One region of the Ruegeria sp. BF12 genome, then DNA from elsewhere that is predicted to be linked to it. Evidence: riboswitches for the same ligand, from Rfam matches in the RefSeq annotation. Region 1 holds a riboswitch; the other holds the start of a gene.
What was found. A riboswitch is a leader RNA that binds a small molecule or an ion and turns the genes downstream of it on or off. The one in region 1 is predicted to bind cobalamin.
Positions count from the first base shown of each region.

Region 2: another riboswitch for cobalamin. It lies ahead of ACR0J0_RS02620 (DUF1636 family protein); the one in region 1 lies ahead of ACR0J0_RS12930 (ABC transporter ATP-binding protein).

Region 1 covers NZ_JBQFTP010000007.1:114,756-118,733, reverse strand. Annotated here, with positions in the region: gene ACR0J0_RS12940 (FecCD family ABC transporter permease) at 1-340, opposite strand, end outside; gene ACR0J0_RS12935 (ABC transporter substrate-binding protein) at 342-1,292, opposite strand; gene ACR0J0_RS12930 (ABC transporter ATP-binding protein) at 1,304-2,089, opposite strand; cobalamin riboswitch at 2,412-2,619, opposite strand; gene ACR0J0_RS12925 (bifunctional enoyl-CoA hydratase/phosphate acetyltransferase) at 2,911-3,978, shown strand, end outside.
Region 2 covers NZ_JBQFTP010000001.1:510,372-514,349, forward strand. Annotated here, with positions in the region: gene ACR0J0_RS02610 (NAD(P)-dependent oxidoreductase) at 1-846, opposite strand, end outside; gene ACR0J0_RS02615 (LysR substrate-binding domain-containing protein) at 960-1,844, shown strand; cobalamin riboswitch at 1,917-2,125, shown strand; gene ACR0J0_RS02620 (DUF1636 family protein) at 2,220-2,600, shown strand; gene cobW (cobalamin biosynthesis protein CobW) at 2,597-3,652, shown strand; gene cobN (cobaltochelatase subunit CobN) at 3,656-3,978, shown strand, end outside.

The DNA.
Region 1 (3,978 bases):
CGGTTACCGTGATGACAAAAACCGCCCCTGCGGCTGCGCCCGAAGACAGGCCAAACAGGAACGGGTCGGCCAGATCGTTTCGGGTGGTCGTCTGCAAGACAACTCCAACGATGCCCAAACCCGCTCCGATCACCGCGGCGAACAGGGCGCGTGGTAGGCGCAGGTCGAACACGATGCGGTGCAGCGGTGACATCTGCCCGTCCATCAATCCGGTGCCCAGCATGACGCCGGTAAAAGCATCAGATGCCGGTATGGACGTGGTCCCGTATACGGTCGAAATCAGCAAGAGGGCGGCCAGAACGGCCGCCCCCAGCAATAGTGTCAGGCACAATCGGCCCATATCAGTTCAAGCCCGGATGCATGGCCTGAGCCATTTTCGAGATCGCTTCGATATTTGCCGGTCCGGGGGTCAGTTCTTCGTACCGCAGGCCAATCCAGCGTTCGTTTTTGACAGCGTCCGTCTGGGACATCACCGGGTGTTCCTGCAGGAACTTGAACGTATCCGCCGCACCATTGCCGGTTTGATAGTCCAACAGAACCAGGAACTCCGGGTTGGAAGCGGCTACAGCCTCCCACGAGGAGCGACCCCAGCTGGTTTCCATGTCATGTGTGACATTTTCACCGCCCGCCGCCGAAATCATGGCGTCGGGAATGGCGAATTTGCCAGCGGTGAATGGCGCGTCGGCGGGGCCGTCCAGCAGGAAGACGCGGGGTTTGGGCAGGTCGGCGGTCTGGGCTTCGATAGCAGACAGTTCAGACTTCCAGCCATCGACCAGTTCTTCAGCTTTGTCTTCGACCTGCATGACTTTGCCCAGACGCAGGACGTCATCAAACAGCAGGTCCATGCTTGCTTCGGGGCGTTCCTTGTCCAGATGTACGCAGCTTTCGGTCAGGATCATCGTTTTGATCCCGAAGGGCTCCAGAGTGTCCGGGGTCACATCGCCGCCGGGCTTCATGCCATAGTACCAGCCCGCAAAAAACAAGTCGGGTTCTACCGCGACAAGGTTTTCCACAGTCGGGTATTTCGGCGCCAGCTCGGGGATGTCGCCGCGCAAAGTGTCGAATTCCGGGCTTGTTTTGTACCAGCCGGTGATGCCCGTCAGCCCAACGATCTTATCCTGCAGACCCAGCGCAAAGGCCATGTCGGTCATGTTCATGTCGTGGACGACCAGCCGCTCGGGTTGGGTTTCGAAAATCAAAGGTTCGCCGCAATTATCGACTGTGGTCTCAAGTGCGGCCGCGCTTGTTGCCAGGCCGGTGATCAGCGCCGCGGGCCAGAGTGCCTGTTTCATGGTTTTGTTCCTCATTTTGAGATTGTGGTTCTTCGGATATCCAGCGCCGGGATCACGCGGCCTTCGTGTTGAAAACACAGGTAATCGACGCCAAAGGTTTCGCGGACGCGTTCGGGGGTCAGCACCTCGTGCACCAACCCAAAGCCGGTCAGCCGGGCGGACTTCATCAGTGCGACATGGGTGGCGAACTCGGGGATCATGACCAGGTCGTGGACGATCATCACTACCGTGATGCCCAGTTCCGCCACCAGGGACAGCATGCGGCCCTTGGCGTCCGGGTCCAGGTGGTTGGTTGGTTCGTCCAAAAACAACAGTGACGGTTTCTGGGCCAAAGCCCGCGCGATATGGGCCCGTTGGCGCTCGCCGCCGGACAGGACGGCCATACGCTTGTCGGCCAAAGCGTACAAACTGGTCAGGTTCAGGATACGGTCCAGTTCGTCGGCGTGCTCGCTTGCGGATCGGTCCGCGCGGATCGGAATTTGTCCCAGGGCCACATAGTCACGCAGGAACAACCGTCCATCGGGGGCCTCTTGTTGACTGACAACTGCGATCATACGGGCGCGATCCATTGCCGAAAGTTGCCGAAGGCTGCGCCCCTTGATCAAAACGTCCCCCTGAACGATCTCTTCTGCCCCGCACAAGAGGTTGAGGAGCGTTGTCTTGCCCGCGCCATTCGGCCCGGCAATCGCCAGTACCGCCCCTTCGTCCAAATCAAACTTGACGTCTTTCAGCAGGACTTCGCCATTCAGGGCGTGGTATTCCAACTCGCGAGTTTCAAGAAATGGTCTGCGGGTCATACGCGTTCCTCCTGCTTGATCTGAGGCGGGTGCGAATGACTCTTTCTGAACAATGCGCGCAAGCGACCGTCAGCGTTGACCCAACGCGTTGTGTGCAAGGACGTACGGGCAGACAACGCGCGAGGAAGCCTGTCCGGCAACCCGCTTTGGATCGCGCCGACGACACCCGTGCCCATGCACGTCTCGCAAATCGGAATGAAGTGATCAGGTTTTCTCAGCATTGCCCGCTCCGCTTGTTGTCAAGCGTGGACAGAAGGTGCCGATCATGTAAACACGCGTCAGACGTGCCATATAGCCTCCTTCCAGGACGCCCCGCCCCGGGTTGGTTGAACATCAGATGGCAGGTCTCCTGACTTGCGGGTCGTGGCTTGGCCGTCCTTCCCAGCCCATTTGGGCCAGTGGTCTGTTGGCGTCGCTCACCGCTTACAGTTGCGGGGGCAGTCACGGAATTGGCGCCGTTCGGCAACCTCACCGTATTCCCTTTTCATCCCTTGGGCGCACCATCGGGAACCATCGACGACGAGAAGTGCCCGAGTTCGCATTATTGGTCAAGCTCAAAACCGAAGACCCCTTGTTGTGGCGATTGGAAGACAGCTTTAGCGCGTCAGACGGCTCAGCGGGGCTGAGGTCTGGCAGGCGACAAAGGGCGCTACCCGCCAGATTGCCGCTAAGAAGCTTAATCAATTGTGGTCAGAAGTTCTTTTGGCTACGCTGCAGCGCAGAAATACAGGGGAATCGGCGGCAAGCTCCAGTCGGGTGGGACTGAAGTGCCGAGCGTCGGTTTCAAATACGATCATTTGCAAAAATCAAAGCCTGACGAGATGAAAATTAAAGAAAACCGGACGTTTTCACAATTGAAAGTCGGCGATAAGGCCCAGGTTACAAGGCTTTGCACCGTTGACGATCTTTACGCGTTTGCATCGGCGTCCGGAGACCATAATCCGTTGCATCTGGCCGCTTATGATGGGGATGGTGATGGGCGCCCCGAAGCTGTTGCACCCGCGTTGTGGCCCGCTGGCCTTGTTGCGGCGGTACTGGGAAACGTCCTGCCAGGGGCGGGCACGCAGACACGCCGGGCAAACCTCAGATTCCATGCCCCGGTTCTGGCGGGCGAAGAACTGACCGCCTTTGTTTCGGTCACGGAAAAGCGCGAAGATGGCGATTTGACCTGCGCCGCCGAAGTGCGCCGGGTCGGGGACAACGCGTTGATTCTAAGCGGTACGGTGCAAGTCACGCCACCCGCCCGGCATTTGAAGTTTGACTCGGTCGAAGTTCCTGGGCTGATCGTTCAAAGGCACCGGCATTTTGACGCTCTGCTGGAAAAGGCGCGCCCCATGGACCCTATGCCAACAGCCGTCATCGCCCCGGAAGAGCCGAACTCACTGGGCGGCGCTTTGTTGGCGAGTTCAAACAGCATAATCACTCCGATACTTGTCGGCGATCCCGACAAAATTGCTGCTGCTGCGACCGAGCTTGGCGCTGATTTATCCGGAACTGAAATCATCGAGGTCGACAGCCACGAGATGGCCGCGCATCGTGCCGTCGATCTGGTCGTGGAGGGCAAAGCTCGGATGCTGATGAAAGGGCATCTGCATACGGATGTTCTTTTGCGGGCCGTCTTGCGCCGCGAGAAAGGCCTGAGGACGGGGCGGCGTTTGTCGCATGTGTTTGTTATGGACGTGCCGGGCATGTCACGGCCCATCATGGTCACCGATGCGGCCGTAAACATTTCACCCGATCTCGAAACCAAAGCCGACATCGTTCAAAACGCCATTCATCTGGCCCATTCCATCGGCATCAAAGTGCCCAAGGTTGGCGTGTTGTCGGCGGTAGAGACGATCAATCCGCATATGCCATCTTCGGTCGACGCTGCGCTGTTGTCCAAAATG
Region 2 (3,978 bases), on a different contig from region 1:
CTCAAGCCGCTTGATGATATTGGGCGAAAGTTCGCGGTCCCCGTACCTGGCGATTCCGTCTTCGAAGATCCGGATCATCACCGGGTTTATTTCAAGGGGCACTCCCGCACGGTCCGCGACTTCCTGGAACAGGCCGATGTCTTTTTTCACGAGGTCCATGGTGAACGAGATATCACGCGAGCCGTTCAGGATTACCTGGCTTTCTGTTTCGTGTACGAACGATGTGCCCGACGAGATTTTGATTGCCTCATACGTCGTGTTGAGGTCCATGCCTGCTGCCTTGGCGGTCACCAGTGCTTCGGCACAAGTGATCAGGTTTGCGGTTGCCAGATAGTTCGTCAGGACTTTCAGAACAGACGCGGACCCAAGTTCGCCCGTGTGCAGGATGCGCCGCCCCATCGTCGTCAGGAATGGCAATATTTTGTCAAACGTCGCGCGATCACAGCCGGCAAAGATCGAAATATTACCCGTTGCGGCCCTGTGACAGCCACCGGAAACCGGGCAATCGACAGCAGCACCGCCGCGTTCAATCACCATCGCGCCCAGTCGTTTTACCTCGGCCTCGTCCGTCGTGGACATCTCCATCCAGATCTTGCCGGGGCCAACTTCGGGCAACATTTCCCGCATCACGGCGTCAGAGGCTGCAGGGGAAGGAAGGCAGGTGATGACGGCATCACAATCCCGCATCAGTTGCGCCGGACTTTCGGCTGCTTTGGCACCTTTGGCCACGAAGCTCTGCACCAGATCCGGGTTAAGATCATGGACCGAGAGGTCCACGCCGTTGCGTAGCAGCGATCCCGACAGTTTTGCGCCAACGTTTCCCAATCCGATAAAGCCGACTTTCATGTTTCCCTCCCGAAAGTGTGCGTCTGCGATGCTGTTAACCGAGTATCGACGTTGCAATTTCAAAAGCAAAACGAATAATAATCCGCTTTATGGCAAAAATTTTTTGGTGATAAATGGACCGGCTTCCAAACCCTGCATGGCTGCGCAGCTTTGAATGCGCCGCTCGGCACCTGAATTTCACCACCACGGCACGGGAACTTGGGTTGACCCAGACAGCCGTATCTCTGCACATTCGATCCCTCGAGGCGGAACTTGGTCAAAACCTGTTCACCAGAAATGCACGACGGCTCGAGTTGACCGAGCTGGGGCAATCCTATGCTTTGACGGTTCGGCGGGCCTTGGGTGACATCGCGCTGTCCACCAACAGTTTGTTTGGTCCTGCGTCCCGACAAACGCTCACAGTTCGGGCCGCGATTTCCACGGCAACTTATTGGATTGCCGCTGAACTGCCCGCGTTCAACGCGCAATACCCGGACATTCCCGTTCGGCTGGTATCGCACATCTGGAATGACAGCATCGCGCCAAACGATGTGGATGTCGAAATTCGGATGGGCTACGGCGATTGGCCGGGGGTCATCTCCGAAAAGCTGACCGATGAGAATCTGGTGCCGGTTTGCCGAGTCGGAAAGGCTTACCCAAGCTTGCTGGACCTCCGGCAAGGGCCGCTGATTCACATCCTCGGATACGAGGACAACTGGGCAGGCTACTTTCACGCTCATGATATGGAGCCACCCAAGCAAACATCCCTTCATTCGGTCGATACATCCGTCGCCGCATTGCAATTGGTGATGGCCGGTGCAGGCTGCGCGACCATTGTGGAAAGATTCGCTAAAAATTCCATTGCTCAGGGCGCGCCGATAGAAATTGCAGGCCCAGCGATTCCGTTTGCGCAATCGCACTATCTGATCACCGCGCCCGGGCGCACGCGCTCATCCGCCGCAGCGGGTGTGTTTTGTGCCTGGCTGCGTGATCGCCTGGCTGCGGATGCCGCTGACTGACACTGGCTTGTCGCTTTTCCGACCTGCGCGTTTTCTGCATCCTGCTCGCGCTTGACAAGCCCCCTGCCCGTGCCGCATGTCCCTTTCGTTGGTGTCCATCTTCGGATGGATGAAAAGGGAATGTGCAGCGGATCTACCGCCAAGCACAGCCGCCCCCGCGACCGTGACCGGAGAGGGTGCCCAAAGCCACTGGCCCAAAAGGCCGGGAAGGCGGGACATCCGACAGGGCCGAAGCCCTGACATCTGCAAGCCGGGAGACCTGCCAGCGCCCGTAGATGAAACCGGACGGGGTGTTCCGGTGTCGGGTCCATGTCGCAACACGTGGCCCGCATGAAACCCCGTCCCCCACGAAGAGGATTTGGGGGGATGAGAGACATGACCGCGACCGCACCGGTCGAGCTGCTGGTCTGTACCACGTGCCGCCGTGGCCTGCCTGTCGAAGACGATGCGCAACGACCCGGCGCATTGCTGCACAAAGCGCTGGAACAGGCCGACTTGCCCGAAGGCATCACTCTGAAAGCCGTTGAATGCCTGTCAAACTGCGATGAGGGTTGCTCCATCGTGCTGCGCGGAGGCCCGGACCGTTGGACATTTGTCTATGAGCACCTCAACGAAACCGATCATGTCGAGACCATTGTTGACGGTGCAACCAAGTATCTCGCCACGGAAGATGGCCTGGTGAAATGGCGTGAACGCCCCGAACACTTCCGCAAAAATTGTGCGGCCCGTATTCCCCCGATTGGAGCCCTGAAATGAGCAATCTCGAAAAACTCCCCGTCACTGTGATCACCGGCTTTCTGGGCTCGGGCAAGACCACGCTGGTCAAGCATCTGATGCAGAACCCACAGGGCAAGCGTCTGGCCGTGGTGGTCAACGAGTTCGGCGATGTGGGCGTCGATGGCGACATCTTGAAATCCTGCGCGATCCCGGATTGCCCGGCGGAAAATATTATGGAACTGGCCAACGGCTGCATCTGCTGCACCGTAGCCGATGACTTCATCCCCACCATCGAGGCGCTGATGGCGCTGGAGCCGCGCCCCGATCACATCCTGATCGAAACGTCCGGCCTTGCTCTGCCCAAGCCGCTGCTGAAGGCCTTTGACTGGCCCGACATCCGGTCCAAGATCACCGTGGATGGCGTGATCGCTCTGGCAGATGCCGAGGCTGTAGCTGCTGGGCGTTTTGCGCCAAATGTCGAAGCGGTGGACGCGCAGCGTCTTGCCGATGACTCGATCGACCACGAAACGCCCCTGTCTGAGGTATTCGAAGACCAGATCTCCTGCGCCGACATCATCCTACTGACCAAGCCCGATCTGGCTGGCCCCGAAGGCGTGGCCAAGGCCAAGGAGATCATCGCAGCCGAGGCTCCGCGTCCATTACCCGTGGTCGAAGTGGCTGAAGGTGCCGTGGACGTCCGCGTCGTACTAGGCCTTGAGGCCGCCGCCGAGGATGACATGGACGCCCGTCCGTCGCATCACGACGGCCACCATGATCATGAGCATGACGATTTCGAAAGCATCATTGTCGAGTTGCCGGAACAGACCGACCCGACCGCGCTGGTCGCCAATATCGAACGTCTTGCGAACGAGCTGAACATCCTGCGCGTCAAAGGCTATGCCGCAGTTCAGGGCAAACCGATGCGTCTGCTGGTTCAGGCTGTAGGTGCCCGTGTACGTCACCAATACGACCGCCCATGGGAACCCGGCGAAGAGCGCCGCTCGCGTCTGGTCGTGATCGCCGAGCATGACGACATCAAAGAGGCCGCAATCCGCGATATTCTCGTGGGTGTAGCCGAGGCCGCCGAGTAAGCCATGCACGTCGTCTTCCGCGAAAGCCACGGGTTAGAAGAAACCGAGACCCCAACCGATCTGGGCCAGAGCCCGGCGGATCTGGTGGTGCTGTCCTTTTCGGACAGCGACCTCGGCGCTTTCGCAGCAGGCTGGCACCGCGGTGGCGGCCCCGAGGGGCAGATGCCCACGATGCGGCTGGCCAACCTGACGGCACTCAAGCACCCGCTGTCCGTCGACACCTATCTCGAGCAGACGCTTAACGGGGCCAAAGGCATTCTGATCCGTCTGATCGGTGGCGTACCCTACTGGTCTTACGGCCTGCAGCAGGTTCTTTCGCTGGCTCA